DNA from 3 places in the Alishewanella sp. HL-SH06 genome. Region 3 is predicted to be linked to each of the others. Evidence: predicted binding sites of a transcription regulator. Region 3 holds the regulator's gene; each other region holds the start of a gene.

Region 1 (10,932 bases), 1.7 Mb from region 3:
GCTCAACGGCATAGCCTTTGGCAATGCCGCCTAAATCTATTTTGACACCGGCTTTAGCAAAGCGTACTTGGTTATTGGCTAGTAGCTGAATATGCCGGTAATTAATTAAACTGCGCTGCGCGGCTAAATCCTCGACACTGGGTTTGACATGCTGGCGATAATCATAGCTAAAACCGACTGAGGCAAAGCTAATGTCAAAGGCCCCGGCGCTTAATTCGGCTAGTTGTTCGGCTTGCTGTAACAACTGGTAAAACTCTGCACTGATGGTGACTGCTTGCTGGCTAGCATCGCGGTTAAGTAAGCTCAACTCACTGCTTTCAAGGTAAGGGCTCATCAGTTGGTTAATCCGTTCAAACTCGTCCTGCACGGCACTGATCAGCAAGGGGCCTTGGCTGTTATCGTCAGTCCAAAACTCGACATAGGCTTGCGTGCCCATGGTTTGAAACGGCTGGCGCTGCCACTCTGCTTCGGCAAACGTTGGCCATAGCCCGCTAAGAAGCCAAAGATAAAACAAAGCGCGGAGGTGAGTAGGTATAACGCGCATGGCGAGGATCCCATTATTCGCTATTGAATAGAGGGTACATTGTTGCAGAGCACAGGCGTGGACTCAATGTTTGTTGTTCAACAGTGCGAGAATAGTGACGGGGCTGCAATCAACAGTGGTCTGATTGTAAAGCAACACCTTAGATTACCGCATATTTCGTTTTAAATAGATCTTGGGTTGTCATGTCGGTATGTCACAACTTTAAAAAACATTTTCGCCAAGGCCGAAAACGTTTAGCGCTGCATAAAGCTTTGGCTGGAGCACGCTGTAAATACCTCCCTGTACGCTCCTCTTTTTCATCCCTGAAAAACACGTCTCCAGCCAAAGTTTACTTCGCTGTTAACTTGCCAAGCTTCAATCCGATCCTTCAAGGTCAGAAACTAAACATTAAAAACCGTCATCGTCAGCAAGCTGTTCAGTCAAGCGAATACCGCTAAGAATATTAACTCCCCCTTTGAAGCGAGCCGACTGATCATCGTTGGCCAAGGTTTTAAGAAAACGGGTGTTTGAGTGCGGCGACGGTAGCGCCGCGCGAGTTACGTTTTCGCCTTGGACAACGCATGAGCAGCCGGGCTTTCGAGCGGAAGTGGGGTCGCATTTTCTTTGGGTACTTTCTTTTGGCGACGCAAAAGAAAGTATCTCGCCAAGGGCGAAAACGTTAAACGCTGCCTAAAGCTTCAGCTGGAGCTGGAGGATGCACAAAAATGGTATCGAATTTTCTTGGAGTAATTTTTTAACGATGCAAAAGAAATTATCTCACCACAAGGTGACAGCTTGATTAGAGGGGCATACGACCAATGCCGAAATAGGCTAATAACCCAACCGCAGCACGCACAGCAAAGAATCGCCGCATATTTAGCCATCTAAACGTATAGAAGTTGACATTGTGGTGTTTTTTCAGCACAATAAGCCATTAATCTGTGAGCGGAGTAGCTTATGCCAGTAAAAGTCATTGATCAGTTGCCAGCGGTAGAGGCTTTATCAGCAGAAAACGTCTTTGTGATGACAGAAAGCCGCGCTGCTTCGCAGGACATTCGGCCATTACGGATCGCCATCCTGAATTTGATGCCGAATAAAATCGTTACCGAAATCCAATTATTGCGTTTATTGGCCAATAGCCCGCTACAATTAGATATCGAGTTATTGCGCATTGATGATCATGTGAGTAAACACACCTCGGAAAGCCATCTCAATTGTTTTTATCGTTATTTCTCTGATGTGCAAGATCAAAACTACGATGGTTTAATTATTACCGGGGCGCCTTTAGGCCTTGTTAACTATGAAGATGTTACCTATTGGCAGCAGTTTGGCGAGATTTTACGTTGGGCCGATACCCATGTGACCTCCACCTTATTTTTGTGTTGGGCAGCGCATGCGGCCTTGTATCATTATTATGGCTTACAACGTGAGATCCGCGGTGAGAAGTTATCAGGGGTGTATTGGCAAGACGTGAAGCAGCCTTTAAGCCCCTTAGTGCGTGGCTTTGACGATCAATTTTTAGTGCCGCATTCACGTTATGCGCAAGTGCCAATCCAAAAATATCAGCAGCATGCCGACTTACATATTTTGGCTGAAGCCGATGCCACAGGGGCTTACTTGCTACAGAACAGTCGGGGTAACCGGATCTTTGTTACTGGCCATCCAGAATATGATCTTACTACCCTCGATGAAGAGTATAAACGCGACCTAGCTGCGGGCATTAGTGCCTTGTTACCCGAAAACTACTATCGTAATAACGACCCGTTACAAGGGCCGCAGAAGCTATGGCAGGCGCATGCCTTTTTATTATTCAGTAACTGGTTAAACTACTATGTTTACCAAGCCACGCCTTTTGATATTAACCAAATTGGGCAGAACAGTTAAATGAATCGAAGCAAATTGACACCCGCTGCCCTACGAGCGCAGCTACAGCAACGCATTTTTATTCTGGATGGCGCCATGGGCACCATGATCCAGCAGCGCACTTTGGATGAAGCAGACTATCGTGGCAGCGAATTTGCTGATTGGGCCTCTGATTTAAAAGGCAACAATGATTTACTTGTGCTAACGCAACCGGCGTTGATTGCCGATATTCATCGGCAGTATTTGCAAGCGGGCGCTGACATTATTGAAACGAATACCTTTAATGCCACCACCATCGCCATGGCCGATTATCACATGTCGCACTTAGCCGCGCGGATTAATCGCGAAGCAGCAGCCTTAGCACGCCAAGTGTGTGACGAATTTTTAGCAACTGAACCACATAAACCGCGTTATGTCGCCGGTGTGTTAGGGCCCACTAACCGTACAGCGTCAATTTCACCTGATGTCAATGATCCAGGCTATCGTAATGTCAGCTTTGATGAGTTAGTCACAGCCTATATGGAAGCCACGCTGGCATTAATTGACGGTGGGGCTGATATTATTATGCTGGAAACGATTTTTGATACGTTAAATGCTAAGGCCGCGGCCTTTGCAGTATTACAGGTGTTTGACGAGCTCGGTTATAGTTTACCGGTGATGATCTCCGGTACCATTACTGACGCCTCGGGGCGCACCTTGTCAGGGCAAACTACCGAAGCGTTTTATCACTCGTTAGCCCATGTTGAGCCAGTGAGCTTTGGTTTAAACTGCGCCTTAGGCCCAGATTTATTGCGGCCCTATGTCGAAACCCTGTCTGGTATTTCCTCGGCTTTTGTCTCGGTACACCCGAATGCCGGTTTACCCAATGAATTTGGCGAATATGATTTAGGCGCAACCGAGATGGCGGCAGAAATTGCCGATTGGGCGCAGCAAGGTTTCTTAAATATTGTTGGCGGTTGCTGTGGCACCACGCCAGAACATATCGCTGCAATCAGCCAAGCGGTAAAGGGTTTGCCTGCCCGTCAACCTAAAACACCCGACCACAGTTTTCATTTGGCTGGGTTAGAAGCTTTTTCGGTGGAGTGGTAATGCGACAGCAAGCACGATTTATCAATATTGGTGAGCGTACTAACGTAACCGGTTCGGCACGCTTTAAAAAACTGATTTTAAAAGGCGATTACGAAGCCGCGCTCGATGTGGCACGGCAGCAAGTTGAAAATGGCGCGCAAATTATCGATATCAATATGGACGAGGCGATGCTCGATAGCAAAGCCGCCATGGTGCGTTATTTAACCTTGCTCGCTTCTGAACCCGATATTTCTCGGGTGCCGATTATGGTTGACTCGTCTAAATGGGAAGTGATCGAAGCGGCCTTAAAGTGCATTCAAGGCAAAGCCGTGGTTAACTCTATTTCATTAAAAGAAGGTGAGTCGCCGTTCTTAAAGCAAGCACGCTTATTGCGACGCTACGGTGCAGCCGTGGTAGTGATGGCGTTTGATGAAAAAGGCCAAGCGGACACGCAGCAGCGCAAAGTTGAAATATGTCAACGGGCTTATAACATTTTGACCGAGCAGGTTGGCTTCCCACCCGAAGACATTATTTTTGACCCGAATATTTTTGCGGTCGCCACCGGTATTGAAGAGCACAATAATTACGCGGTCGACTTTATTGAAGCCACGCGTGAAATTAAACGGTTATGCCCTTACGCCAAAATCTCTGGTGGTGTGTCGAATGTGTCGTTCTCGTTTCGTGGCAATGACGCCGTGCGCGAAGCCATTCACTCGGTATTTTTATACCATGCGGTTGCCGCAGGTATGGATATGGGTATCGTCAATGCGGGTCAGTTAACCGTTTACGATGATATTCCGCTACTGCTGCGCGAACGGGTAGAAGATGTCATTTTAAATCGGCGTGATGATGCGACTGAGCGCTTATTGGATGTGGCGGCCCAGTTTAAAGGCGATGGCAGTGTGGCTGAAAAAGTCGATGATGCTTGGCGCAGTTTGCCAGTAGGTAAACGCTTAGAACACGCGTTAGTTAAAGGCATTACCGATTTTATTGAATTAGATACTGAAGAAGCACGGCAACAAGCAGAAAAGCCCTTACACGTGATTGAAGGGCCGTTAATGGACGGCATGAACGTGGTGGGTGACTTGTTCGGTGAAGGTAAGATGTTTTTACCTCAAGTGGTTAAATCGGCGCGGGTGATGAAAAAAGCCGTGGCCTACTTGCAGCCTTATATTGAACAAGACAAAGCGGGTGGCCAAGCGCAAGGTAAAATCTTGTTAGCCACGGTAAAAGGCGATGTGCACGACATTGGCAAAAACATTGTGGGCGTGGTGCTGCAATGTAATAACTTTGAAGTGATTGATTTAGGCGTGATGGTCTCGTGCGCAGAGATTTTACGGGTTGCCAAAGAACGTAATGTCGATGTGATTGGTTTGTCGGGCCTGATCACCCCCTCGCTTGATGAAATGGTGTATGTGGCTAAAGAAATGACGCGCTTAGGTTTTACTATTCCGTTATTAATTGGTGGCGCTACTACCTCTAAAGCGCATACCGCAGTGAAGATTGCACCACATTACCAGCATGGCGTGGTGTATGTACCGAATGCTTCTCGTAGCGTATCGGTGGTGCAATCGTTAATCAGTGCAGACGCCAAACCGCCTTATTTAGCGCGTGTAACCGAAGAATATCGTATCGCGGTGGAGCAACATCTGCGTAGTCGCCCAGGCGAGAAAATGCTCAGTTTAAGCGCGGCACGCGAGAATAAGTTTAAACTTGATTTAGCCAAGGTGGCGCCAGCACCGGTGCAGCCGGGCGTGCATTATTGGCAAGATGTCGATTTACAACAATTACGCGACTATATTGATTGGACACCGTTTTTTCTTACGTGGCAATTATCGGGCAAGTTTCCGGCAATTTTAAATCACCCCGAAGTGGGCTTAGAAGCACGAAAAGTGTATCAAGACGCCAATGCCTTGATGGATCAGATGATCCAGCAAAAACGCATTGCTGGCAAAGCCGCCTTTGGTTTTTTTCCGGCTAATAGTGACGGTGACGACATTATTATTTATACCGACGACAGTCGGCAAACTGAGCGCTGCCGTTTACACGGTTTGCGACAGCAATTAGCCCTGCGTAATAATGCGCCAAACTGCTGTTTAAGTGACTTTATTGCCCCCGTCGGCTCTGGTATTGCCGATTATGTTGGCGCTTTTGCGGTTACCTCAGGTTTTGGTGCAGATGAGTTTGCTGCTGAATTTGTCAAAGTGCATGACGATTATAACAGCATCATGGCCAAAGCCTTGGCCGATCGACTGGCAGAAGCCTTAGCCGAGTTTTTACATATGCAGGTACGCCGCCAGTATTGGGGCTATGCCGCCGATGAAACTTTGGATAATGAACAGTTAATTCGTGAATTATACCAAGGGATCCGACCCGCACCAGGTTATCCGGCCTGCCCAGAGCACACCGAAAAAGGCACGCTGTTTCAGTTGCTGGATGTGGAAGCGCAAATTGGCATGAAATTAACGGAAAGCTATGCCATGTGGCCGGGTGCCGCAGTCAGTGGTTGGTACTTTGCGCATCCGGATAGTAAATATTTTGCGGTGAGTAAAATTGATGCCGAACAGGTAGCGGATTATGCGCAGCGCAAAGACTGGGACCTTGCAACGGCAGAAATGTGGTTAGGCCCGAATATCCGTTAAACTTTAAGTTAATCTGGCAAGTTAAGCTGAAGTTTTTCCGGTATTCAGTCTCTTAATTAATCGGCTTTTGCAGTATCATACTTCCGCTACACCAGTGTTGGTGTAGCGGTGTTGTTTTGGAGAGCCTGTGGAAAAGCCGTTTCAAATAAAGTTAATTATCCGCAGAGTCAGCGCAGCTGCCTCGATAGCGTGGTTAAAAAACGCCTGGGGCATTTTTAAGCAATATCCCATCGTTTTTGTGCAGATGATTTTACTGACCCTCGCGTTAAGCGTATTGGCAAGTTTGCACGAGATCACCCTGATTATTGCGGTGTTAGCAAGCCCCTTTATTACGGCCGGTTTTTACCGTGCGGTATTAGGTGTGCAGCAACAACAAAAAATCAGTATCGACTGGTTATTCCAACCGTTTAAAGAACCCGCCACTCGGCGCATTTTATTAGTGATTGCCGCGCTTAACTTTTTAATTTCTATTCCGTTAGCGCAATTTCGCGTTGATGTATTTGCCACCATGCAATTAGCACAAGAATCCCCTGATGTGGCTGCAGGCTATAGCTGGTCTTTACTCTTGTTATTAATTGCCACCCTGATCACCGCTATGCTGTTTGCTTATGCCGTGGCGATTGCTTATTTTTTAAAAGAACAGCGCATTTTTACCATATTGCAAGCCAGTTTTATCGCTTGCTGGCGTAACATTCCGGCCCTAGTAAGTTTTGGTTTATTAAGTTTGCTACTGATTATCTTAACAGTTCCGACCTTTTTCCTGGGCTTAATCGTGGTAATGCCGGTGTTACATATTGCGTTTTTCTTGTCATTTAATGAGCTGTTTGCGCTGCAAGTTAAATCACAACAAGATGGCGTATTAGAAGTGTGACGGCAGATAGACAGCGGGAATTACGCCAAGCCGCACTGAATTATTTAAGTCGGCGAGATTACAGTCGGGCTGCGCTTTCTGTTAAATTACAGCAAAAGGGCGCCACAGCCGAAGAATTAGCGGTAGTGCTCGAGTGGTGCAGTAGTGAAAACTACCTGAATGAAGATCGTTTTTTATTAATGATATTGCGTAACCGCTGCCGCCAAGGCTATGGTTACCGCTATATTTTGCAAGAGTGTCGTCAACACAAATTGACCGAGCAGCAACTCGCTACGGCGATTGCCGCAGAAGAAATAGACTGGTGGGATCTCGCCCGCCAAGCCTATCAAAAGAAATTTGGTGAAAAAGCCATTGTTGATTACAAAGACAAAGCAAAACGTATGGCTTTTTTGCAGCGTCGCGGCTTTAGTAGCGAGCAAATCCGGGCGGTCTTTGACCAGAATGATTAACCGAACAACTGAACAGGATTTTTCATGAGTATGACATCTGCCGCAGTACGGCAAGCCTTTTTAGATTTCTTCGCCAGCAAAGGCCACAGCATTGTGTCGAGTAGTTCCTTGATCCCAGGTAACGATGCCACCTTGTTATTTACCAATGCGGGTATGGTTCAGTTTAAAGATGTATTCTTAGGCCAAGACCAACGTAACTACACGCGCGCAGTTTCGTCTCAGCGCTGTGTCAGGGCGGGGGGTAAGCACAACGATTTAGAAAACGTCGGTTATACCGCACGTCATCATACCTTTTTTGAAATGCTCGGTAATTTCAGTTTTGGTGATTACTTTAAGCAAGACGCCATTCGTTATGCTTGGGAGTTTTTAACCGAAGTGGTGCAACTGCCGAAGAGCAAATTATTAGTCACCATTTATGCTACCGATGATGAAGCCTATGATCTGTGGCTTAACGATATTGGTGTGCCAGCTGAACGGATTATCCGCATTGGTGATAACAAAGGCGCGCCATACGCTTCAGATAACTTCTGGGCAATGGGTGATACTGGCCCATGCGGTCCTTGTACTGAAATTTTCTACGATCACGGCGAAGATATTTGGGGTGGCCCACCAGGCTCACCAGAAGAAGATGGCGATCGTTTTATTGAAATTTGGAATATCGTTTTTATGCAGTTTAACCGCTTAGCCAGCGGTGAAATGCAGCCACTGCCAAAACCCAGTGTGGACACCGGTATGGGCTTAGAACGTATCTCCGCTATTTTGCAACACGTTCACAGCAACTATGAAACGGATACCTTTGTCTCGTTAATTAACGCGGCTGCAGCGGTTACTGGCGCGAGCGATTTATCGGATAAGTCGTTGCGGGTGATTGCCGACCACATTCGTAGTTGTGCTTTCTTAATTATTGATGGCGTGATGCCATCGAACGAAGGCCGCGGTTATGTGCTACGCCGGATTATTCGTCGTGCGGTGCGCCATGGTAATAAATTAGGTGCGAAAGGCGCGTTTTTCTACAAATTAGTGGCCGCATTAGCGGCGCAGATGGGTGAAGCCTACCCCGAGTTGCTAACAAAACAAGCCATCATCGAAAAAGCGTTACGCTTGGAAGAAGAGCAGTTTGGTAAAACCCTAGAGCGTGGTTTACAGATCCTAGACGACGAATTGGCGGCGTTATCTAGCAGCGAAATTCCCGGTTCGCTGGTGTTTAAGTTATATGATACCTATGGTTTCCCTGTCGATTTAACCAACGATGTAGCACGTGAGCGTAACTTAACGATTGACCAAGCGGGCTTTGATAGCGCGATGGCCGAGCAACGTAAACGTGCACAGCAAGCCAGCAACTTCGGTGTGGATTACAATCAACAAGTGAGCTCCAACCAACAGACTGAATTTACCGGTTATACCGCAGAAGCGGGCAATGCACTTGTCGTTGAAATACTAAAAGATGGCCAAAGCGTATCGCAATTAGACGCGGGTGATAGCGGTTTAGTGATTTTAGATAGCAGCCCTTTCTATGCGGAGTCGGGCGGCCAAGTGGGTGATACCGGTACGTTAAATAACAGTACAGGTGTACTTTTTTCGGTACAAGATACCGTTAAAATCGGTAAAGCCTTTGCCCACCAAGGTAAAGCCGAGCAGGCGCTGCAAGTGGGTATGCGTTTAGATACCAACATTGATGCCGCGCGGCGTGATGCGATCCGCAAAAATCACTCAGCAACGCACTTATTACATGCCGCGTTACGTCAAGTGCTCGGTGAGCATGTCACGCAAAAAGGCTCTTTAGTGGGGCCAGAGCGCTTACGCTTTGACTTCTCACACTTTGAAGGGGTGAAAGCCGCCGAGTTGCAGCAGATTGAACAGCTGGTCAATCAGCAGATCCAATTAAACTTAGCCTTACAAACGCGCATTATGTCGATTGATGATGCGAAAACCGCGGGCGCTATGGCGTTATTCGGTGAAAAGTATGATGAAGAAGTCCGTGTGTTAAGCATGGGTGATTTTTCTATCGAACTTTGTGGTGGTACCCATGTCAACAGAACGGGGGATATTGGTGTTTTCAAAATTGTCAGTGAAGGCGGTATTGCTTCGGGAGTTCGACGTATTGAAGCGGTTTGCGCCGCAGCGGCCATTAGCTACATTCAGCAATTAGAAGCGCAAGCACAGCAAGCGGCGGCTTTATTAAAAGGTGATACTTTTAGTTTAACCGAGCGCGTGCAGCAAAGCTTAGACCGCGCTAAGTCGCTTGAGAAAGAAATTGAGCAGTTAAAGGGTAAACTGGCCAGTTATGCTGGCGCATCGTTAACCGATAACGTGCAGCAATTAAACGGTGTACAAGTACTTATTCAACAATTACCTGATACAGATGGCAAAGCGTTGCGTACTTTGTTAGACGAATTGAAAAATAAACTCGGCTCGACTGTGATTTTATTAGCAAGTTCGCAAGAGGGTAAAGTGAGTTTAATTGCTGGAGTCAGTGCGGATTTAACCGGCAAAGTGCATGCTGGGCAGTTAGTCGCATGGGCTGCTAACCAATTAGGTGGCAAAGGGGGTGGCCGGCCAGATATGGCACAAGCGGGCGCAACTGACGTTGAAAACTTACCAAAAGTTTTAGAATTAGCTTTTTCGTATATAAAAGAGCGGCTTTAATGCCGCTTAGCGATAATGAAGCTGATTGAAGCGTTTTAAAAGGAACAATGCTGGGTTATCATACCGGCAAATTAAGCAGTAATAACAAATACTGCCATAGACAGGCAAAGGAGCAAAAGAATGCTAATACTGACACGTCGTGTAGGTGAGACCCTAATGATCGGTGATGAAGTTACTGTAACTGTATTAGGCGTTAAAGGTAATCAAGTACGAATTGGTGTTAATGCACCAAAAGACATTTCTGTACACCGTGAAGAAATTTATATGCGTATTCAAGCTGAAAAAGACACCAACGGTGGCAATTTTAGCGAGACTGAGTAATTGTTCAAAACACCCTAAACGAGAGCCGGTTATTTACTCTATCTTGTAAGATGACTTAAATAACCAGCAAATTGTTTAAAAGGTCGGCAAACACACTGATCTGCTCTAAAAATTGTTTGACATATTTTCCTGAGACATTAATATACACGCCGCAACACAGAGTGGAGAAATGGCCGAGTGGCTGAAGGCGCACCCCTGCTAAGGGTGTATAGGGGAAACTCTATCGAGGGTTCGAATCCCTCTTTCTCCGCCATTTTTAAGATGGACGCATAGCTCAGCTGGATAGAGTACTCGGCTACGAACCGAGCGGTCGGAGGTTCGAATCCTCCTGCGTCCACCATCTTAAATTGGGCAGTACCTTACACAGTACTTTAATCATTGTGTAGACAACTTGCTTGACCCTGGACGCATAGCTCAGCTGGATAGAGTACTCGGCTACGAACCGAGCGGTCGGAGGTTCGAATCCTCCTGCGTCCACCATATACGAAGAACCCGCTACGGCTAACGCCATAGCGGGTTTTTTCATTCTGACGTGATGCAAACTGACGC
Region 2 (10,932 bases), 630 kb from region 3:
AAGATAATGGCTTAATTTTACTACCTTGGCCAGCACAGCCGAATGCCTCATAACGTGCAATACAGATATCAGACATCGCCTTCACGGACTCTTGTAAATACTTTCGAGGATCGAATTCTGCAGGATGCTTTGCCATATAACGACGAATAGCACCTGTAGAGGCTAAGCGCAAATCAGTATCGATGTTAATTTTGCGCACACCAAATTTGATTCCCTGTTGGATCTGTTCAACCGGAACGCCATAGGTTTCAGGAATAGCACCGCCATATTCATTAATAATCTCCAACCAGTCTTGCGGCACTGAAGAAGAGCCATGCATAACAAGGTGGGTATTTGGAATACGTTGGTGGATCGCTTTAATCCGGTCAATCGCCAGAATGTCGTCTGTTGGTGGCCGACTAAACTTATAGGCCCCATGAGAAGTACCACAAGCAATGGCTAAGGCATCAACATGTGTTTCGCGAACAAACTGTGCGGCTTCTTCCGGATCAGTAAGCATTTGATCGTGCGTTAGTTTACCCACGGCACCAATGCCATCCTCTTCACCCGCGTCGCCAGTTTCAAGCGAGCCCAAACAACCTAACTCGCCCTCTACTGATACACCACAAGCATGCGCTATTTCAACAACTTTGCGCGTTATATTCACATTGTAAGCATAGTCAGTCGGCGTTTTACCGTCCTCCGCTAGCGAACCATCCATCATGACAGATGAAAAGCCTAACTGAATTGAGCGTTGACAAATACCTAAAGAGGTACCGTGGTCTTGATGCATCACAACCGGCACATGTGGAAACTCTTCCACCGCAGCTAAAATTAAGTGACGCAAGAAAGGTGCGCCAGCGTATTTCCGCGCGCCTGCTGATGCTTGCACGATAACCGGACTATCGGTTTTCTCAGCTGCCAGCATAATAGCGCGCATTTGCTCCAGATTATTCACGTTAAATGCTGGGATGCCGTAACCAAATTCGGCGGCGTGATCCAGCATTTGCCGTAATGATATCAGTGCCATGAGTTCCTCTCTTTTTGTGTTAGGTACAGTAGTAAGATTTTAGTTTTGTTATTTTGTTATTTTTTTGCACGTTCTTCTAAAATGGCGACCGCGGGTAAAGTTTTACCTTCTAAAAACTCTAAAAAGGCACCACCACCGGTTGAAATATAAGAAATATCTGCCGCTACACCATATTTATCAATTGCAGCTAAGGTATCACCTCCACCTGCAATAGAAAACGCTGAGCTTTCTGCAATAGCGCGAGCTAAAGCTTCAGTACCTGCGCCAAACTGCGCAAATTCGAATACCCCAACAGGACCATTCCAGACTATCGTGCCAGCTTGTTTTAGTATAGCGGTAAGTTCTGCAATGCTGTCTGGTCCGATATCAAAGATCATGTCATCTTGGTTAACTGTAGCAACCGGTTTTAAAACCGCTACTGTGTCAGCACTAAAGGCGCTACCCACCACGACATCTGTGGGTACAGGAATGTTGCCACCGCGCGCTTTTGCTTGCGCCATCAAGCGCTGCGCTTCTGGGATTAAATCATTTTCACATAACGATTTACCGACATTATGGCCATTTGCTGCAATAAAGGTATTGGCAATACCACCACCGACAATCAGTTGGTCCACAATATTGGATAAAGATTCAAGCACCGTGAGTTTAGTTGAAACTTTAGAACCACCAACAATAGCTACTAATGGCCGTTTCGGATTCTTCAATGCTGCGGCTAAGGCATCTAATTCAGCGGTGAGCAAAGGGCCCGCACAGGCAACAGGTGCGTACTTAGCCACACCGTGAGTAGACGCTTGTGCGCGGTGCGCAGTACCGAAAGCGTCCATCACAAACACATCACATAATGCCGCTAACTTTTTTGCCAACTCGTCATTGTTTTTGCCTTCGCCTTTGTTAAAGCGCACGTTTTCAAAAACCACCACTTCACCAGCGTTAACCTCGATCCCCTCGAGATAATCGGCTACTAACCGCACAGGAACAGTAAGAGCTTTTGCTAAATAATCAGCCACAGGTTGCATTGATGATGCGCTGTCAAAGACGCCTTCTTCAGGTCGACCTAAATGCGACATCACCATCACTTTGGCGCCCTTGCTTAACGCTAACTCGATGGTAGGCATTGCCGCTCTTAAGCGCGCATCAGAGGTAACAACCCCTTCACTAACAGGAACATTTAAATCTTCGCGGATTAACACTCTTTTACCGCTAAGATCCAGTTCGGACATGCGAATTACTGACATTTTATTCTCCATTGCAAAAAGCTTACCCTGCCATAGCTCTGGCGGTATCCAACATACGATTGGCAAAACCCCACTCGTTATCGCACCAAACTAGACACTTAACTAATCGTTTATGACTAACCCGCGTTTGCGAGCCATCAACAATACAGGAATGCGGATCATGATTAAAATCGACAGAAACTAAAGGCTCTTCAGTATAATCTAGGATACCGCGCAATGCTTGTTGGCTGGCTTCGCGTAACACCCGGTTGATATCATGAATACTGACATCGTGATCTAAGGTAACGCTTAAATCCATTGCCGTGACATTTAACGTAGGCACCCGCACTGCAATGGCTTCAAAACGGCCGGCCAAGTGTGGCATGATGCGTTCGATACCCAAGGCTAATTTGGTATCCACCGGTATAATCGATTGACTGGCCGCTCGCGTGCGGCGTAGATCGGGATGATAAGCATCGATTACTTGTTGATCATTCATCGAGGCATGAATCGTTGTGATGGTACCGCTTTCCACACCAAAATGCTGATCGAGCACCTGAATCACGGGCACAATACAATTGGTGGTGCAAGAACCGGCTGAAATAACTTGCATGCTCGGTTCGAGTAAGTGCTGATTAATACCGTAAATAATAGTGGCATCAATGTCCGCTGCCGCGGGATGTGAAAATAACACTTGCTTGGCACCGGCATCGAGATGCCACTGTGCGTGCTCTCTCGTAGAAAAAATGCCGGTGCATTCCAGTACCACATCTACTGCTAATTCGCGCCAAGGTAATTCCAGCGGATCGGCCTCTGCAAACAGGGCAATATTATCGCCAGCCACCGTTATCCCCCCAGGAAACGATTGCACAGCATAACCAAATCGACCATGCGAGCTGTCATACTTTAATAAATGTGCGACACCAGCTGCGTCGGCCAATTCATTAATCGCGACGACTTGAAATTGCTTTTGCCAGCCATTTTCATAAATAGCACGTAAGATATTGCGTCCAATACGGCCAAAGCCGTTTATTGCCAGTTTTATTGCCATAAACGTAACTGCAAGAACCTTATCTGCGGGTAATACTGTGCACCTAACGCGCCGTGCTAATATGAAATGAAGCAGAGTGATGATGCAATTCATCACCACTTTACCTCATGCATCCTTGCTGGCGTAACGAGGCCTTGTTCGCCCCATTAGCGTTGAGATGAACAGCACAGGCTCAACATGAGCCGTTATAAAAGCTTAACTTAACTCAGTAATTGCTGAGCAGCCTCAAGTACTTTTTCGGTAGTAATACCAAAGTGAGCAAATAATTGCTCTGCCGGTGCTGACTCACCAAAAGAGTTCATACCAATGATGGCACCGTTCAAACCCACATACTTATACCATGTATCTGTAATGCCCGCTTCTACCGCAACACGTTTAGTCACGGCTTTTGGCAAAACGGCTTCACGATATGTAGCATCTTGTTGCTCAAACACATCAGTAGATGGCATGGAAACAACACGTACCGCTTTTCCGTCAGCTTGTAATTGTTTTGCTGCTTGCATGGCCAGTTCAACTTCTGAACCTGTAGCAATAAAAATCAGTTCAGGTGTATCAGCGCTATCTAATAGCACATAACCACCGCGTTTAATCGCGTCTAATTGCTCAGCATTACGGGTTTGCTGCACCAAGTTTTGACGCGTAAAAATCAAGCTGCTTGGTCCTTCAGTTCGCTCAATAGCTTGTTGCCAAGCCACCGCTGATTCAACTTGGTCACAAGGACGCCAATTCATTAAATTAGGGGTAACACGTAAGCTAGCCAGTTGCTCTACCGGTTGGTGTGTTGGACCATCTTCACCTAAACCAATGGAATCGTGCGTATAAACAAAAATAACCCGTTGCTTCATTAATGCGGCCATGCGCACGGCATTGCGTGCATATTCCATAAACATTAAGAAAGTCGCACCATAAGGTACAAAGCCGCCATGCAAGGCAATACCATTCATCATGGCTGACATACCAAACTCACGCACGCCGTAATAAACATAATTACCGCTGGCATCCTTGGCAGTCAGGGGCTTACTGCCCGACCAAATAGTCAGGTTAGAACCGGCTAAATCAGCCGAACCGCCCATAAACTCAGGCAATAAGGGGCCAAAATTATTTAGTGCATTTTGCGATGCTTTGCGCGTGGCAATCGTTGCCGGGTTAGCTTGTAGCTTGGCGATATAGGCCTGGCTTTGCTCAGCCCAATTTGCCGGTAATGCACCGCTACTACGACGTAAAAACTCCGCAGCTAAAGCGGGGTGAGCGGCTTGATAGCTAGCAAAAAGCTGTTGCCACTTAGCTTCTGCTTGTTGGCCTGTGGTTTTCGCATCCCAATCTGCATAAATATCAGCAGGAATATCAAAAGGCGCATGTGGCCATTGTAAAAAGGCGCGAGCAGCGGCAATTTCGGCATCGCCCAGCGGTGCACCATGACAATCATGGCTACCACCTTTATTTGGCGAACCATAACCAATCACCGTTTTACAACAAATCAAGGTAGGCTTATCGGTAACCGCACGCGCTTGCTCAATCGCCGCTTTTACTGCTTCAGGATCATGCCCATCGACATTCGGCACAACGTGCCAGCCATAGGCCTCAAAGCGTGCTGGAGTATTATCAGTAAACCAGCCTTCAACGTGGCCATCGATAGAGATACCGTTATCATCCCAAAAGGCTATCAGCTTACCTAAGCCTAAAGTACCGGCTAAAGAACAGGCTTCATGCGAAATGCCTTCCATTAAGCAGCCATCGCCTAAGAACACGTAAGTAAAGTGATCAACGATATCAAAACCTGGCTGATTGAATTGTGCGGCTAAGGCTTTTTCTGCTAAAGCCATACCTACGGCGTTGGTAATACCCTGCCCTAATGGACCCGTAGTGGTTTCTACACCGGGGGCATAACCGTATTCTGGGTGCCCTGGGGTTTTAGAGTGTAATTGACGAAATTGTTTTAGATCGTCAATGCTTAACTGATAACCACTAAGATGTAGTAAAGAATAAATCAGCATTGAGCCATGGCCGTTTGATAACACAAAGCGATCACGATCAGCCCAATTTGGATTGGTTGGGTTATGCTTCAAGTAATCTCGCCAGAGTACTTCGGCAATATCTGCCATGCCCATGGGTGCACCTGGATGGCCCGATTTAGCTTGTTGTACCGCATCCATGCTGAGTGCACGGATAGCATTAGCAAGTTGTTTACGAGATGGCATGTTTACTCCTGAAAATTGGGCGCAAGGCAAGTTAAGCGCCTAGCTTGCTGCTTAAATTACCACTATTTTCACTCAGCTGCCGGCAGATGGCAAATGTTAATCTTGCTAGATGCCTTTATTTCCTTGGCATCTGATCTAAAAACAGCGCCTGGCGTAATTGACGGAAAGAAAGACGTCTGGGCGTCAAATATTACTGGTAATTACCCGCAATTTTCACTAAAATTAGCGGCTATTTTTTTGGCGCCCATCACTTTGCAACCTGCACTGGCATTGCTTGCCGGTACAAGCTTTTGCAAATAGGCGTAATTTTAGACAGGCGCTTTGGCGCATTCCGCATTAACCAACGTGGTGGAAAACAACTAATGGCACAACATATTTTCACGTCTGAGTCAGTTTCTGAAGGACATCCGGATAAAATTGCCGATCAGATTTCAGACGCAGTGCTGGATGCAATATTAGAACAAGACAGTAAAGCACGTGTTGCGTGTGAAACCTTCGTTAAAACCGGTATGGTGCTTGTGGGTGGTGAAATCACTACTTCAGCTTGGGTTGATATCGAAGAGATCGTTCGCAAAACCGTGCGTGAAATTGGTTATACCCATTCAGACATGGGCTTTGATGCTGACTCTTGCGCAGTGTTAAACGCAATTGGTAAACAATCTCCTGACATCAACCAAGGTGTTGACCGTGCCGATCCAAGCGAGCAAGGCGCAGGTGACCAAGGTTTAATGTTTGGCTATGCAAGCAACGAAACCGACGTTTTGATGCCTGCTCCTATTACTTATTCGCACCGTTTAGTACAACGTCAGGCGCAAGTACGTAAAGACGGTACTTTACCGTGGTTACGTCCCGATGCGAAATCGCAGTTAAGCTTTATTTATGAAGACGGTAAGCCCATCGGTATTGATGCAGTAGTCTTGTCGACACAGCATTGTGACACCATCAGCACCGCTGATTTGCGTGAAGCCGTTATGGAAACCATTATTAAGCCAGTATTACCTGCAGAATGGCTCACCAGCAAAACCAAATATTTTATTAACCCTACTGGCCGTTTCGTCATCGGCGGTCCGATGGGCGACTGTGGTTTAACCGGTCGTAAAATCATCGTTGACTCTTACGGTGGTATGGCACGTCACGGTGGTGGTGCTTTCTCAGGTAAAGACCCATCAAAAGTTGACCGCTCAGCGGCTTATGCTGCACGTTATGTCGCGAAAAACTTAGTGGCTGCCGGCTTAGCCGAACGTCTTGAATTACAAGTGTCTTATGCCATTGGCGTAGCTGAACCAACTTCCATCAGCTTAGAAACCTTCGGCACCAGTAAACTGAGTGAAGATGAGTTAATCAAACTGGTGCGTGAACATTTCGATCTTCGCCCACATGGTTTAATTGAAATGTTGCAACTGGAAAGACCGATTTATCTGCCTACGGCCGCTTATGGTCACTTCGGCCGCAACGAGTTCCCGTGGGAACAAACCGATAAAGCCGAGTTACTGCGTCAGTACGCAAAATAAGCAATTGTTGTATAAAAACTAAAAAAAGGAGAGCTGAGCTCTCCTTTTTTCTTTTTTAAATGACCGTTCAGCTGATTTGCCGCTTACCTGACGCCAAGTTTTGTGTATGATTATTGGTAAGTTGTACCTTCCAGGGTCATTCACTGTAACAGTGAGTACACAATAAAAAATAAAAAAAGGATATGTTATGTCTGAACAAACCGCAGCCAATAACAATGGCTGGATGAATCGTGCGCTCAATACGATTGAGGTGGTGGGTAATAAATTGCCCGATCCTGCCGTATTATTTGCATTGTTAATGGTGATTGTTTGGGTAACCTCGTGGTTACTGTCGGGGGTGAGCTTTGATGAGCTGGACCCTCGCTCTGGTCAACAAATCGCCATAGTCAACTTGCTTTCGGGTGAAGCGTTAACGAACTTCACCTCCAATATAGTCAATACTTTTGTCACCTTCCCGCCGCTGGGTGTGGTACTGGTTGCGATGCTAGGTTTGGGCGTTGCCGAATATACCGGTTTTATTAATGCTGGCCTACGCTCAATTTTATCCGTTACCCCGAAAATGCTACTGACCCCAGTACTTGTTGCGGTAGGTGTACTCAGTCACGTTGCGGTTGATGCAGGCTATGTGCTCGTGGTGCCGCTTGGCGCAGTGATATTTTATGCTGCAGGCCGTCATCCTTTAGCCGGTATTGCTGCCGCCTTCGCGGGTGTATCCGGCGGCTTCTCAGCTACTTTCTTTGTGCCATCGAGCCTAGATCCGTTACTCGCCGGATTAACACAAACCTCAGCACAAATTCTTGACCCCAGCGTCACCATCAACCCGCTGAATAACTATTTCTTTACCACTGCGTCAACCTTTTTAATTATTGTCATTGGTTGGGTCTTGACGGATAAAGTAATTGAACCTCGCTTAAAAACAACTAAAGTTGATGGTGATACGTCACAAATGGTGACCATGGAAGCCTTATCGCCTAATGAGTCTCGTGGTTTACGAGCAGCAGGCTTGTCGATGTTAGCGGTTATCGCCTTACTTGCCTTAAGTATCGTGGTACCAGAACAAACACCTTGGGCAGCTAAACCAGAAGAGGTATTAGCCGGTGTAAACCCATTGCTTACTGCCGCCGCACCACTAATGAAATCGATTGTGACCATTATCTTTGTGTTCTTTTTAGTGCCAGGTATTGTATATGGTTATGTGTCTGGCTCGGTTAAAAATCACCGCGATGTGGTCAAGGGCATGAGCCATGCTATGAGCGGTATGGGCTATTACATTGTGATGGCATTTTTCTGTGCACTATTTTTATACGCTTTTAACCAGTCTAATCTAGGTGTGTTACTCGCCGTAAAAGGCGCTAATGCTTTAAAGGCTATGGGCTTACCTTTGAGTATGACGCTGGTGGGTATTGTATTCTTATCTGGCTTCGTCAATTTAGTGGTCGGTTCAGCGTCGGCTAAATGGGCACTGATTGGCGCTATTATGGTGCCTATGCTGATGGAGTTAGGCATTTCGCCTGACTTAACGCAAGCAGCTTATCGGGTAGGTGATTCATCAACGAATATCATCACCCCACTGTTACCGTACTTCCCGCTGATTGTAGTGTTCTGCCAAAAGTATGTTAAAAACAGTGGTATTGGTACCTTAGTTGCACTGATGCTGCCGTTCTCGGTAGTGATGCTTGTATTGTGGACGGCTTTCTTGCTTGGGTTCTGGGCATTAGATCTGCCACTGGGCTTTGGATCAACTTACGAATACGTGCCCGTGCGCTAAGTTGTTTACGGCCACTTTGCAAAACCGCTGTTCGCAGCGGTTTTTTATTTTGAACCCGCAGCTCAGGCTGCTAACATTAACGCTTTTAGCATCGGAACCGCCGGCATGCGTATACCTCGTATTTATACTCCTCAAACGTTGAGTGTTCATCAAACACTGCTGCTTGATGATGACGCAGCAAATCACGTGTCTCGCGTGTTACGCATGCAAACGGGCCAAGCCATACAACTCTTTAATGGCGATGGTTTTAATTACAACAGCCACATTGTTGATGTTAGCAAAAAGCAAGTGCAGGTAAAGGTTGTGGCACAACAGGCTAACCCGGTTGAGTCACCGCTATCTATTCACTTAGGTCAAGGTATTTCACGCGGCGATCGCATGGACTTTGCTATTCAAAAAGCCGTTGAGTTAGGTGTGACTGAAATTACCCCCCTATTTACCGACCGTTGTGGCGTAAAACTGGATGGCGAACGTTTGGCTAAACGTAACGAGCAATGGCAAAAAATTGCCATAAGTGCCTGTGAGCAAAGTGGTCGCAGTGTTGTGCCAAGGGTGCATCCGGCCATTTCTTTAGCGCAATGGCTGGCCCAACAAACAAAAGAATTAAAACTCACCTTGGATCCGCGCGCCAGCGCCACCATTAAAACATTAAGTCCAGCGCAAACAATTCGGCTGGTTATTGGCCCGGAAGGCGGCTTTACGGATACCGAAGTTATCGCTACGGCCCAAGCCCAGTTTACGGGTATCCAGCTTGGACCGCGCATTTTACGAACAGAAACGGCTGCACTAACCGCCATTAGTGCCTTGCAATTGCAATTTGGCGATCTTGCCTAAGGTTAAATGTTATGACGATAAAACTGGGTATCGTGATGGACCCCATCAGCCAAATCAACATCAATAAAGATTCCAGCTTTGCCATGCTGCTGCAGGCGCAAAATCGTGGTTATGAAATTCATTATATGGAAATGGCCGACTTGTATTTATTACAAGGCCAAGCGCGTGCCCGCACGGTTACGCTGCGGGTACAACAAGATCAACATAGCTGGTATCAATTTGGCACAGAACAGGATATCGCTCTGAGCGAACTTGATGTGATCCTGATGCGTAAAGATCCACCGTTTGATACCGAATATATTTATGCCACTTACATGCTAGAGCGAGCAGAAGACTTGGGGACTTTGATCGTTAACAAGCCGCAAAGCCTGCGTGATGCCAATGAAAAACTCTACACCAGCTGGTTTAGTCAGTTTACGCCTAAAACCTTAGTCAGCCGTGATCCTTCGCGTTTAAAAGCCTTCTATAAAACTGAGCAGGATATTATTTTGAAGCCGTTAGATGGTATGGGCGGCGCATCGATCTTCCGCTTACAACCGGGCGATCCGAATATCAGTGTCATCATTGAAACGCTGACTGAACATGGCAGTCGTTACGCTATGGCACAACGTTTTATTCCAGAAATTACCCAAGGTGATAAACGAATATTGGTGATCGATGGTGAACCTGTGCCATACTGCTTAGCAAGGATCCCTGCTTCAGGGGAAACACGCGGCAATCTGGCCGCGGGTGGTCGAGGTGAAGCTCGAGCCTTGTCTGAAACCGATTGGCAAATCGCTAAAGCCATCGGCCCAACACTAAAAGCCAAAGGGTTAATCTTCGTCGGTCTAGATGTTATCGGCGATAAATTAACTGAAATCAATGTTACCAGTCCAACCTGTATTCGGGAAATCGAAGCCGCTTTTCCGATCAGTATTACTGGCATGTTGTTTGACGCCATTGAACAGCGCCTGGCAGCACGCTTAACGCCGTAATGATATCGCGGAGGTTGTATGCAAGGATTTCAGAACCATTTTCTCATTGCAATGCCTGCTTTGGACGATCCAATGTTCAAACGCAGTGTAACCTATGTTTGTGAGCACAATGATGAAGGCGCTATGGGTATTGTTATCAATCACCCTCTCCCGGTCAGCGTGGCTGATTTATTAAAACAACTCGAAATAACCTTTGATGCCGACAGCCCGGTGGCCAGTAGCCAAGTTTGTGCTGGAGGCCCAGTACAGAGTGATCGTGGCTTTGTATTGCATACCGCTAAACCGGGCTATCATAGCAGTATGCCATTGGAAAACGGCTTAATGGTCACTACCTCAAAAGATATTTTGATGGATTTAACCACCGCCGCTGCGC
Region 3 (10,932 bases):
AAATTTCAGTAATTAACGCAGGATCAGAACGGGTACCCATTGATAACCAAGTATCGGTATAGATCGCATCAGCACCGGCCGCAGAAGAAACATGCTGGCTCAATGTTAACTTGGCGCCACTGCGCTGCGCGATTTCTTGCGCTTTTAATAATACATGCGCATCAGGGCCAAAACCTTGTGGTGTGACCACCGTTAAGTCCATCCCCATGATCGCAGCACCTAACATTAAAGATTGGCAAACATTATTACCATCGCCCACATAGGCTAAGTGTACTTGAGATAAATCGCCGTATTGCTCTTTTAATGTCAATAAATCGGCTAAGGCTTGACATGGGTGATAAATATCACTTAGAGCATTGATAACCGGTTTTTTACTGCTTAAGGCTAAACGCACTAAGGTTTTTTGTGAGTAAACACGCGCCACAATAGCATCGGTCCAGCATGCTAAGTTACTGCCGAAGTCTTCAACCGATTCACGCTCACCCATAGCGCCATTTTGCAAATCAAGATAGACACTATGGCCACCTAATTTGTGAATACCCACATCAAAGCTTACGCGGGTGCGTAACGAGGGCTTTTCAAACAGCAAAGCAATACTGCGCCCCTGCAAAGCATGTCGGTAATTGTTAGGTGATTGTTTGATATCTAAAGCGAGATCAAGCAGAGCAGACAATTGTTGTTGATCCAGTTCAGCTAAACATAGCAGCTGGGTTAATTTACTCATAGCACACGCGTTATCCGCTAAGCGGTATCCTTACTCAATGGCGCCAAGCAATGGCGCCGCTAATTAATACAAAATACAGGTGCCGACAGGCTTATCCTGCATCAAATTCATCAAATCGGCTGGATTTTGCCAGCCCGCGACCACAATATTGCTTTGCAACGCAGCCGCTGTTTCTAAAGCAGCATCTAGCTTCACTTTCATGCCGCCTTTAATCACACCCTCAAGCACTAAGTTACTGGCTTGTTCGGCAGAAAGTTCGTTAATTAACTGCATATTGGCATCGAGAATTCCCGGAACGTCAGTCAATAACACCAATTGGCCTTTCACTAGCTGACAAATCGCCGCTGCGGCTAAATCGGCATTCACATTTAACAACTGACCATCGGCGGCAATGCCAATCGAGCTAAATACGGGGGTATAGCCTTGGGTTAATAACAACTCAATTAAAGTCGCATCAGCGGGTTTAACAATACCTACCGCACCAAGGCGCGTATTCACAGTGAATTGACAGGCATTACCCGCGGATAAATTTAAGCCAACAGGCAACAAACCTTGCAACATGGCACGGCTGACCATTTCAGCATTTACCGCGCCATCTAAAGCACCAGTTATCACAGGCATTTGTTCTGCTGGTGATACCCGTTGCCCATCAATTTTTTCTGTGACAAAACCAAACTTGCTCAGCCATTGATCAACCTGATCGCCACCACCGTGTACTAAAATGACCGGCCGTTGCTGCTTAATGTTGGCACATACCGCTAATAAGGCATCTAACGCTTGCCTGTCTTGCAGTAAGCGGCCACCCATTTTTAATACTAGCGGTTTCATAGGCTGGCTCCTGCTAATAAACCCGCTGTCTCAGGTTTACCAAAACGAACATTCGCCGCCTGCATCGCTTGCGCGGCAGCGCCTTTTAATAAGTTATCAATGGCTGACATAATGACTAATTGCTCGCCATCTTGCTGCCAATACAAATCACAAAACGGTGTACCCGCCACATCGGCAACATTAGGAGAGTTCTTAGTAAAACGGATTAACGGCTTACTGGCATAAGCATGCTGAAAAGCTGCCGCAACTTGCTCAGCGCTCACGCCGGCTTTTAACGTGACAACGCAGGTTGCTAAAATGCCGCGCTTAAAATTACCCAGATGAGGGGTAAACACCACTTTGCGTCCCAGATTTTGTTCAATCTCTGGGCGATGCCGGTGTTTAAAGAAACCATAAGCATTTAAACCGACTTCACAAAATGAAGTACTTAAGCTGGCTTTGCGGCCAGCACCCGAGACACCACTTGTGGCACTGATCACCGGAATGCAGTCTTTAGTTACTAAATCCGCTTTTAGCAGCGGTAATAACGCCAACGTACAAGCGGTAGGATAACAGCCAGGAACAGAGACTAGATCACCCAATGGAGTCGTTTGCCATTCCATTAATGAATACACCGCTTGGGCCAATAACTCAGGATGTTGATGAGCGTAACCATAGTATTTCGGGTATAAGTCAGCTTGCTTTAAACGAAAGGCACCCGATAAATCGACTACCGCAATGCCTTTTGCTAACAACAGCGGGGCAATAGCTTCACTGGCTTCATGTGGCAACGCCAAAAACGCTACCTGCACATCTAACGCCTCTACGCGCTCATCGGTCCAAGGCTCAACCAAAATATCGACTTGTTGCTGAAAACGAGGATATAACTGGGCGAAAGGTTCACTACTGCGACCGGCCGATGCAAAAGCATAGCTCAGTTCAAAATAGGGGTTAGCGCATAGCAAAGCACATAGCTCAGCACCACTGTATCCCGCCGCACCGAGTACGGCACTGCGAATTTTAATGTTTTGTTGTTCAACGGACATGGAAAACTCTTAAAAAGAAAAACTAGGCTACAAGTTATAGCACAATATGGCGCCTAGTGTAGAACGAAGGATATGCACAATCAAGAATTATTATGCTGTTTTTTTGAATTAATACCCAATATTTAACGCGTATTGTCAGCTAAGGCTAAGCGATTACGCCCTAATTTTTTCGCGTTATACAAGGCTTTATCGGCACTCACTAATAGCTGGGGTAATTCCAACTTATTATTCGTGGTTAAACCAATACTTATTGTGATATGCAAATCAGCAGCTAGATCAGTGAAGTTAAGTTTTTCTACTTTATGACGAAGGCGTTCACACACCTCTGAAGCATCCTGTAATGAGGTATCAGGTAACAACACCACAAACTCCTCGCCGCCCCAACGTGCAAGCATATCAACCGTCCGGCATTGCTGTTTTAACACTTCAGCCAAACGTTTCAGTACTTCATCACCTACCGCATGCGACAGTTGATCATTAACCCGCTTAAAATGATCAACATCTATTAATGCCAGACATAAAGTGGTGTTATTCCGCTGCGCGCGTTGATACTCATGCTGCAATTCTTCATCAAAGGCTCGGCGATTAGCCAAACCGGTTAAGGCATCTTGTCTTGCGAGCAATTGCAATTCGGTTGTTTGCTCTGCGACTAATTTACGCAAACGTTGCTCAGTGTGTCTTAAACTCGACATACGCCAACGCACCGCAATAATACTGAGTGTGGTGAGTAACAAGATAATGGCGAATTTAAACCACCAACGCTGCCAGAGATGAGGTAGTAGCGTAAAGGTATAGACAGCTTCTTGCTTGCTCCACTCACCGTCGGGATAACTAGCACTCACTAAAAAGCGATATTCGCCTGGTGGTAAGTTAGTGTACTCGGCAGTATTGGCAGTGCCACGCGTCACCCAATCACGATCAAAACCTTCTAATTTAGTACGATACTGAATTCGCCCTGACATCACAAAACCCAAGCCTGCGTAACTAATTTCCAATCGATTGCTGCCTGCTACAAGATTAACTGGAGAACCTAAGGGTAAAGCTTGGCCATCAACATGTACTTTTTCAATAACTACTGGCGGAGCAATTTCAGCAAATTGCTGTAAACGCTCAGGCTGAACCCGGGTGACTCCCATCGATGTGGCAAACCACACCGAGCCATCATGGTGAAGTGCACCCGCTTTAGCCGAGCCGCCATTGGCTTGCGAGCTGATCATGCCATCGCTTTCGCCATAAAGTTCGACACTTAATGAACTACGCTTACCGGCTAAAAGCGCCAGGGCATGGCTGCGATTTAACCTTAAAATGCCCCTATTACTGCTGATCCAAAAAGAACCTTGCTGGTCTTGAACTAACTCAAATATTTTATCAAACGGCATGCCTTGCGCTCGGCCAATAATCTGTATGTCATTGCTGGCTAGATGATAGGCCATCAGGCCTCGATCCGTGGTGATCCATAAAATGTTTACCGGGGCATCATAGGTCATTCCAAAGGCATAGTGTGCATCATCGTATGCCGCTATATTTAGTGTTCTCAGTTGCTCGTTTTCATAAACGGCCACACCATTGCCAGTGCCAATAAAAATTCGCTGATCGGGTGTTTGAAACAGCGAGACAACAAAAGAACTGGGTAAACCATCCGCAACGCCTAAACTTAAAATACCATCATCCTTTATAAGACTAACACCATTAGACGTGCCTACCCACATTTGACCGTTGCCCAGAGGTAGGATGGCGCGAACTTCATTGGCTGGTAAACCGTTCCCGGTATCATAATGGCGTCGGATCTGATCATGTTGCAGTTCAATTAAACCATCGGCATAGGTGCCCACTAACACCGTTTGATCGGGTCCTTCCGCTAGACTTAACACCGACTGCCCGACACTGACTGCCGTTAAATCAATAATACTGAACGCACCATTACAAATACGAGTTAAACCGCGGCTGCTACCAACATACATACAGCCATTAGAATGCGATAACAGAGCACGGGTATAATTTCCGGCTAATCCGACTTCTGTAGTCATGGTATTAAAAGGTGCATCTCTTAAACGAAAAATGCCGCCATTTGTTCCAACCCACAAATTACCTTCTTTGTCTTTTAACAAAGCTAAAATACGATTATTGGGTAAGCCCTGCCGCATATCTAAAGATTCAGTAATACCGTTATGTAAGCGTAATAAGCCTCTATCTATAGTGCCAATCCATAGAATGTCTGAGTTCTCCTGCAATATGGCCGACACCGGAACATTATCTAATAAAGTTAATGGCTTAGATTGACTTGGCTGTGCCAGGTAAAGGCCACGTTCTGTGCCCACTAGTAACGCTGCTTGATGATTTAATTCCAATGCAAATATCGGTACGCCATTAAATTCGTCTGCAGCAACCGGTTGAATTTGCAATTGTGCATCTAAGTAAACCAATCCATTCGCGGTGCCAACCCACAGTAAGCCGTTGGCATCTTGTTGCAAACTGTGAATTTGGAGAGAGGGTAATCCATCGTCAAGCGTAAAATGTGTGCGTTTACCGGTGGCATCTTGCATGTAAAGCCCCTGCCCCTCGGTAGCAACCCATAATCGATCTTGATTATCCATAAACAAACGATTAATCAATTCACCAAAAGGGGGAAAAGCTTGCCATTGCCCATCTTGTACTTTAACCAACCCGCCCCGTGCACCACCTATCCACAAAACATTATGTTTATCTAAATGAAAAGTACGCACGCCGACATCTGGCAAACCGGTTTGGGGGTTACGATCAAAAATGCGAAATTCGCGACCGTTATATCGAGCAACGCCTTCCCAAGTGCCAAACCACATATAGCCATCCGGCGTTTGAGTAATAGCATTAATAGTGTTGTGCGGTAAGCCGGCTCGAGTGTTGAGCGTTTCTTTAAAATAATTATCTAAGCTAGGAATATGCTTTGCAGCAGAAGCCGCTGCCGTATTAAAAAATACAGTACACAACAAAAAGCAGAAAAAATGATAAACATGTCGCCGATGCCGACACAGGCCCGATAAAAGCATGCAGAAATCCAATTCCTTGGCTGTAACGTTAGCGCCTAGCTACTAATATACTTTAGATTACCCGAATTTAATTAACAATGCCAAGCGTGTTACCTGCTTACGGAACTTGATTTTACGGTATAAAGAAACCATCAAACACGAACTAAAATAAAGAAATCATTAAGTTAATGAATTTCAGATATTAGTGAGAGCTCACATAATATTAAAAAAAATAGGCAACAGGCATTAAATCATCTGTTGTCTAAGCTAGAGGAGTTGTTTTAGTCAGCTAAACGCTGAGCTACCACGTTTAGCGCTTGTTGCAAATCAGCACGTAAATCTGCCACATCTTCAATGCCTATTGATAAACGCACTAAGGTGGCAGCAATACCCGCTCGCTGCTGCGCCGCCGCATCCATCGAAGCATGCGTCATTGAAGCAGGATGACAGATTAAACTTTCAGTGCCTCCCAGTGACTGTGCCAAAGTAAAATACTCTAGAGCATTGAAAAAATCTTTTAACAATGCAGCAGGAGCGTTCAACTCAAAACTACACATCGCCCCAAAACCCAATTGCTGTTCTTTAGCAATCTGATGCCCAGGATGACTTGTCAGCCCGGGATAATACACTTTAGCAACTAAAGGATGCGCCGCTAAAAAATCGACCACTGCAGCCGTATTTTCTTGTTGCAGCTTTAAGCGCAAGTTTAACGTTCTTAAGCCTCGCAAGGTAAGATAGGCATCAAATGCTCCACCGGTTAAGCCTAAACAGTTTCCCCACCATTTTAATTCTTCACCAACCGCCAGATCCTTAGCAATCACGGCACCGCCGATAATGTCAGAGTGGCCATTAATAAATTTCGTCGTCGAGTGTATGACTAAATCTGCACCTAAGGAGAGGGGCTGCTGTAATACTGGCGATAAAAAGGTGTTATCCACCACCACTTTGGCTTTGAGGCTGGCCGCTAACTGACAAACCGCTCGCACATCAGTAATTTGCAGTAATGGGTTACTCGGTGTTTCTAACCAAATCATGCTGGCTTGGCTTAACCGTAATTGCTCGGCCCAATCGGCATCTTGAAAATTGATAATGTGTAATTTAAAAGCCTGCTTCTTTTGCGCCAAATTGGTAAATAATCGATAACTACCACCATAACAATCATGCGGGATCACTAAGGTGTCAGAGGGTGTTAGTAATTGCAGTGCTAACAAACAAGCTGACATACCAGTATTGGTGATAATCGCTTTAGCACCGCCTTCGAGTTCGGCTAACGCCTCCCCTAATACATCGCGGGTAGGGTTATTTGAACGTGAATAATCATAAGGACCTGGCTGCCCTAATGCCGGAAGTTGATAAGTTGAAGTGAGGTAAATTGGTGGTGTCACTGCACCAAAGGCGGTATCTTCCGCAATACCCGCACGAGCAACGATAGTCGCTGGATGACGCTTGGTCATAATACGCCCTTTTGGATGTTTAGATGTCCAAAAAGTATAATGCGTTAACACTGGAAGTCAAACCATTTAGCCGTCTATAATGTTTATTTGTTGCACAGTGTTTGACTGTAACAGAGAAAACAGTAGAATTTCGCACTTGCGCGAGCAATTTCTCTCGACCAATAACAAGGGACCCTTATGGCTAAGTGGAATGGTGAGTATGCTCACCCTTACGCGGAACACGGTAAAAAATCAGAACAAGTTAAAAAGATTACCGTATCGATCCCGCTGAATGTTTTAAAAGTGCTAACTGACGAACGCACTCGCCGCCAAGTGAACAACTTACGGCATGCGACAAATAGTGAGTTATTGTGCGAAGCCTTTTTGCACGCCTTTACTGGCCAGCCATTACCGGCTGATGACGATCTACGTAAAGATAATCCGCATCAAATTCCTGCTGAAGTTCGGCAGATTTTGACCAGCATGGGTAAACCCATCCCAGTCATCATTGAAGCAGAAAACGACGAAGAATAAAAAAAACCGCCAATAGGCGGTTTTTTTTATAAGCGGCTCAGCTTACTTATAGTAATTATCAGGCAATGGTAAACGAGCAACGCCAGAGTTTACCGCGGCTTCCGCCACAGCACGTGCCACTCGAGGTAACAATCTCGGATCCATCGGTTTTGGAATAATGTAAGATTTACCAAACTCTAAAGCTGATACATCAGCCGCCGCCAAAACTTCGGCTGGCACCGGCTCTTTAGCAATTGAGCGGATCGCTTCTACTGCTGCAAGTTTCATTGCATCATTGATTTCACTGGCACGTACATCTAAAGCACCACGGAAAATAAACGGGAAGCACAAAACATTATTCACTTGATTAGGGTAATCAGAGCGACCTGTTGCCATGATCAGATCTTGTCGAGCCGCGTGCGCGAGCTCAGGCTTAATTTCCGGATCAGGGTTTGAACAAGCAAAAATAACAGGCTTATCTGCCATTAACATTAAAGCTTCTGCTGGCAACACATCGGGGCCCGATACACCAACAAAAACATCCGCCCCTTGTAAAGCATCTTCTAAAGTCCGTTTATCGGTATTATTGGCAAATAACGATTTATATTGGTTTAAATCTTCGCGCCGAGCATGGATCACCCCTTTGGTATCCAACATATAGATATGCTCACGCATGGCACCGCATTTAATTAATAACTCCATGCAAGCAATAGCCGCAGCACCCGCACCCATACAAACGATAATGGCGTGTTTAATATCCTTACCTTGGATTTCTAACGCATTAAGCATACCGGCAGCAGTGACTATTGCTGTACCATGCTGATCATCATGAAACACCGGGATGTTGCAGCGTTTGATTAACTCTTTCTCTATTTCAAAACATTCTGGCGCTTTAATATCTTCTAAATTAATACCACCAAAGGTATCGGCAATATTGGCAACCGTCGTTATAAACTCTTCCGTTGTGCGATGTGACACTTCAATGTCAATCGAATCTAAGTTGGCAAAGCGTTTAAACAACAAGGCTTTACCTTCCATCACCGGTTTTGATGCTAAATGCCCCAGATTGCCCAAACCTAAAATCGCAGTACCGTTAGAAATCACAGCGACTAAGTTACCTTTAGCGGTATATTTATACACATTGTCTGGATCAGCAGCAATTTCACGAACGGGCTCCGCCACACCTGGGCTGTAAGCTAGCGCAAGATCGCGGACGGTTTCAGCCGGTTTGCTAATTTCAATACTAATTTTTCCTGGGCGGGGTTCGGCATGGTAGCGAAGTGCCTGTTCTCTGAAATCTGTCATTCTAATTGTCCTGGAGTAAGGTAAGCGGCGACAGGCTGCAATTATGCTTATTATTGTTTTACAGCAAGCCAGATGAAGGCTCATTTTAATGAGCTCTTTAATAGAAAAACACCAATTTGTTGCTGGACCTACCAGCCTAAGCAAGTATGACCACCTTCTTGTTGATATTTTCTTCTCTTCTTATAGCAAGAAATGCGCTAGCCATAAAGAAGCCTATACACTTAAAACCCAATCTCTTGCTGAGTATTTATATGTTGAACTAGTTACCACCAAAATTTAACATAAATAAAACAAATCACTATTAATTTTAGCGACATCCCTTGACCGTCATTAAAATATCACTACAATATCTGGTAAATATTTAGTTAATGAGGTTATGCCATGCGCCTTTTATCGATCTCTGCACTTATTCTCGTAAGTAGCATCAGTATTAGCCTGCCCGCCACTGCACAAAATGCCGGAAACAATGAGCAAATATGCACTGAAACTGACTGCACAAAAGAGCTGCGTAAATTGATGCGACTGGCTCGAGCAGGTAGCGGCGATGCCGCGGCGATCGTTGCCATGTCTTATGCGACAGGCGATGGTTTAGAACAGAATACCAGTCAAGCATTACGCTATCTTCGCCAAGGTGTACGCCAGCGCAACCCCATGTCAGTTTACTTGATGTCAGATTGGTTACGAAATGGCTTTGTTATTGAGCAAGATATCGCAGAAGCAGACCGGTTATTAGAACAAGCCATCTCTTTAAATTATGCTCCAGCCCAATATTCAAAAGCAGTAACATTGTTGCAAACTGAAGATCCAACGCAAATCGAGCAAGCTGTGGTATTACTCGAGCAAGCGTCAGAACAAAAGTTAGCAACGTCAATGCTGTTACTGGGCCAACTTAAACAACACGGTATTGGTACTGAAAAAGATCTTGTTGCGGCAGCAGAGTTGTTTAAACGCTTAGTGTTAACTGGGCAAACCCAAGCCAAACCTTATTTAGCGGAAGTCAGCGCTGAACTAGCAGCAAGCAATGAACATGCAGAATTAGTAAAAGATTTACAGCAAGTTGAAAACATTGAGGTCATCCGCGTGACGGGGCAGCAAATTCAAATGAACAACATGCTTGCCGGTTTAGTCAAACGGTTAAATTCTTCAGGGCTTTATGATAGCCGCTCTGTCGGTAGTCGTATTCGCGGAGTCAGTTGTGAGCAAAGCGGCAGCAATTGCGCCAGTATTAAACCAGACAGCTCTTCCTCTTCAATCAACCAAGTGCTATCAGGTGGTCAATAACCGGTTGTTTGAATTTGCTGTACCATCGCTTTAGCCATAGGTTGTACTCACTTAACGCTATGTCTTAGCTAGCATGCTGAGCATGGCGTTGTTTTATTGTGCTACAACCATCGCCATGAAAACCCTACCGCTATGCGCAGAACAGATGAATGCTAATGTGCACATGCAGGGTATTTTGAAGCAAAAAAAACCGGAGCCTAAGCTCCGGTTTTTTTTCGTTCGGTAATCGATTAACGATTGCCCAAAACAGAGAAACGTTTTTTGAAGCGATCTACACGACCACCTACGTCTAACACTTTTTGCTTACCAGTATAAAACGGGTGACATGCTGAACATACGTCCAAGTGGATGTCTTTGCAAAGTGCAGAGCGAGTTTTGAATGCATTACCGCAAGTACAAGTAGCAGTAATTTCTTTGTATTCTGGATGGATACCTGGTTTCATGGGTTACCTCGTTAGGCCGTATCGCTATCTGGTCACAATTTTTGGCGCCAGACACCATACGCAATTACAGTTAATTTAGGGCGCGTAGCTTAATTGATAGGCAAACAAGTTGCAACCTGCCCGCGGCAAAAAAACACTATTTTTGTTTTACTTGGCAAGCCGGATATCGATCCTTAAACTAACAATCCCTTTGCTTTGTTGTGGAAACCATAGTGACCGTTATTCGAGTGGCTCTGCCCGTCCCGTTACGCCAACATTTTGATTATCTGTTGCCTGAAAACAGCAGTGTAACAGTGGGGTGTCGGGTACAAGTGCCATTTGGTCAACGTCAGTTAATTGGGATTGTTTGGCAAATTGATCCGGATAGTCCTTTTG

The links. Region 3 encodes MetJ, which represses methionine synthesis genes. Its sites were predicted from a motif close to TAGACGTCTAGACGTCTA; they were not measured.
Region 1: the regulator MetJ is predicted to act here: its motif matches at 1,401-1,418, upstream of ACUJFK_RS05410 (homoserine O-succinyltransferase).
Region 2: the regulator MetJ is predicted to act here: its motif matches at 5,642-5,659, upstream of metK (methionine adenosyltransferase).

Annotation. Positions count from the first base shown of each region.
Region 1 is NZ_CP199752.1:1,173,253-1,184,184, forward strand. Features, by position in the region: gene ACUJFK_RS05405 (FAD:protein FMN transferase) at 1-544, opposite strand, end outside; gene ACUJFK_RS05410 (homoserine O-succinyltransferase) at 1,481-2,407, shown strand; gene ACUJFK_RS05415 (homocysteine S-methyltransferase family protein) at 2,408-3,475, shown strand; gene metH (methionine synthase) at 3,475-6,096, shown strand; gene ACUJFK_RS05425 (hypothetical protein) at 6,224-6,967, shown strand; gene ACUJFK_RS05430 (regulatory protein RecX) at 6,964-7,416, shown strand; gene alaS (alanine--tRNA ligase) at 7,441-10,062, shown strand; gene csrA (carbon storage regulator CsrA) at 10,183-10,383, shown strand; tRNA gene ACUJFK_RS05445 (tRNA-Ser) at 10,547-10,636, shown strand; tRNA gene ACUJFK_RS05450 (tRNA-Arg) at 10,647-10,723, shown strand; tRNA gene ACUJFK_RS05455 (tRNA-Arg) at 10,787-10,863, shown strand.
Region 2 is NZ_CP199752.1:2,787,384-2,798,315, forward strand. Features, by position in the region: gene fba (class II fructose-bisphosphate aldolase) at 1-1,009, opposite strand, end outside; gene ACUJFK_RS12790 (phosphoglycerate kinase) at 1,066-2,244, opposite strand; gene epd (erythrose-4-phosphate dehydrogenase) at 2,267-3,274, opposite strand; gene tkt (transketolase) at 3,475-5,472, opposite strand; gene metK (methionine adenosyltransferase) at 5,835-6,983, shown strand; gene ACUJFK_RS12810 (AbgT family transporter) at 7,171-8,751, shown strand; gene rsmE (16S rRNA (uracil(1498)-N(3))-methyltransferase) at 8,857-9,585, shown strand; gene gshB (glutathione synthase) at 9,597-10,559, shown strand; gene ACUJFK_RS12825 (YqgE/AlgH family protein) at 10,578-10,932, shown strand, end outside.
Region 3 is NZ_CP199752.1:3,416,179-3,427,110, forward strand. Features, by position in the region: gene ACUJFK_RS15840 (ornithine carbamoyltransferase) at 1-724, opposite strand, end outside; gene argB (acetylglutamate kinase) at 788-1,552, opposite strand; gene argC (N-acetyl-gamma-glutamyl-phosphate reductase) at 1,549-2,577, opposite strand; gene ACUJFK_RS15855 (ligand-binding sensor domain-containing protein) at 2,700-5,603, opposite strand; gene metB (cystathionine gamma-synthase) at 5,864-7,036, opposite strand; gene metJ (met regulon transcriptional regulator MetJ) at 7,214-7,549, shown strand; gene ACUJFK_RS15870 (malic enzyme-like NAD(P)-binding protein) at 7,592-8,833, opposite strand; gene ACUJFK_RS15875 (hypothetical protein) at 8,922-9,113, shown strand; gene ACUJFK_RS15880 (tetratricopeptide repeat protein) at 9,215-10,114, shown strand; gene rpmE (50S ribosomal protein L31) at 10,345-10,557, opposite strand; gene priA (primosomal protein N') at 10,770-10,932, shown strand, end outside.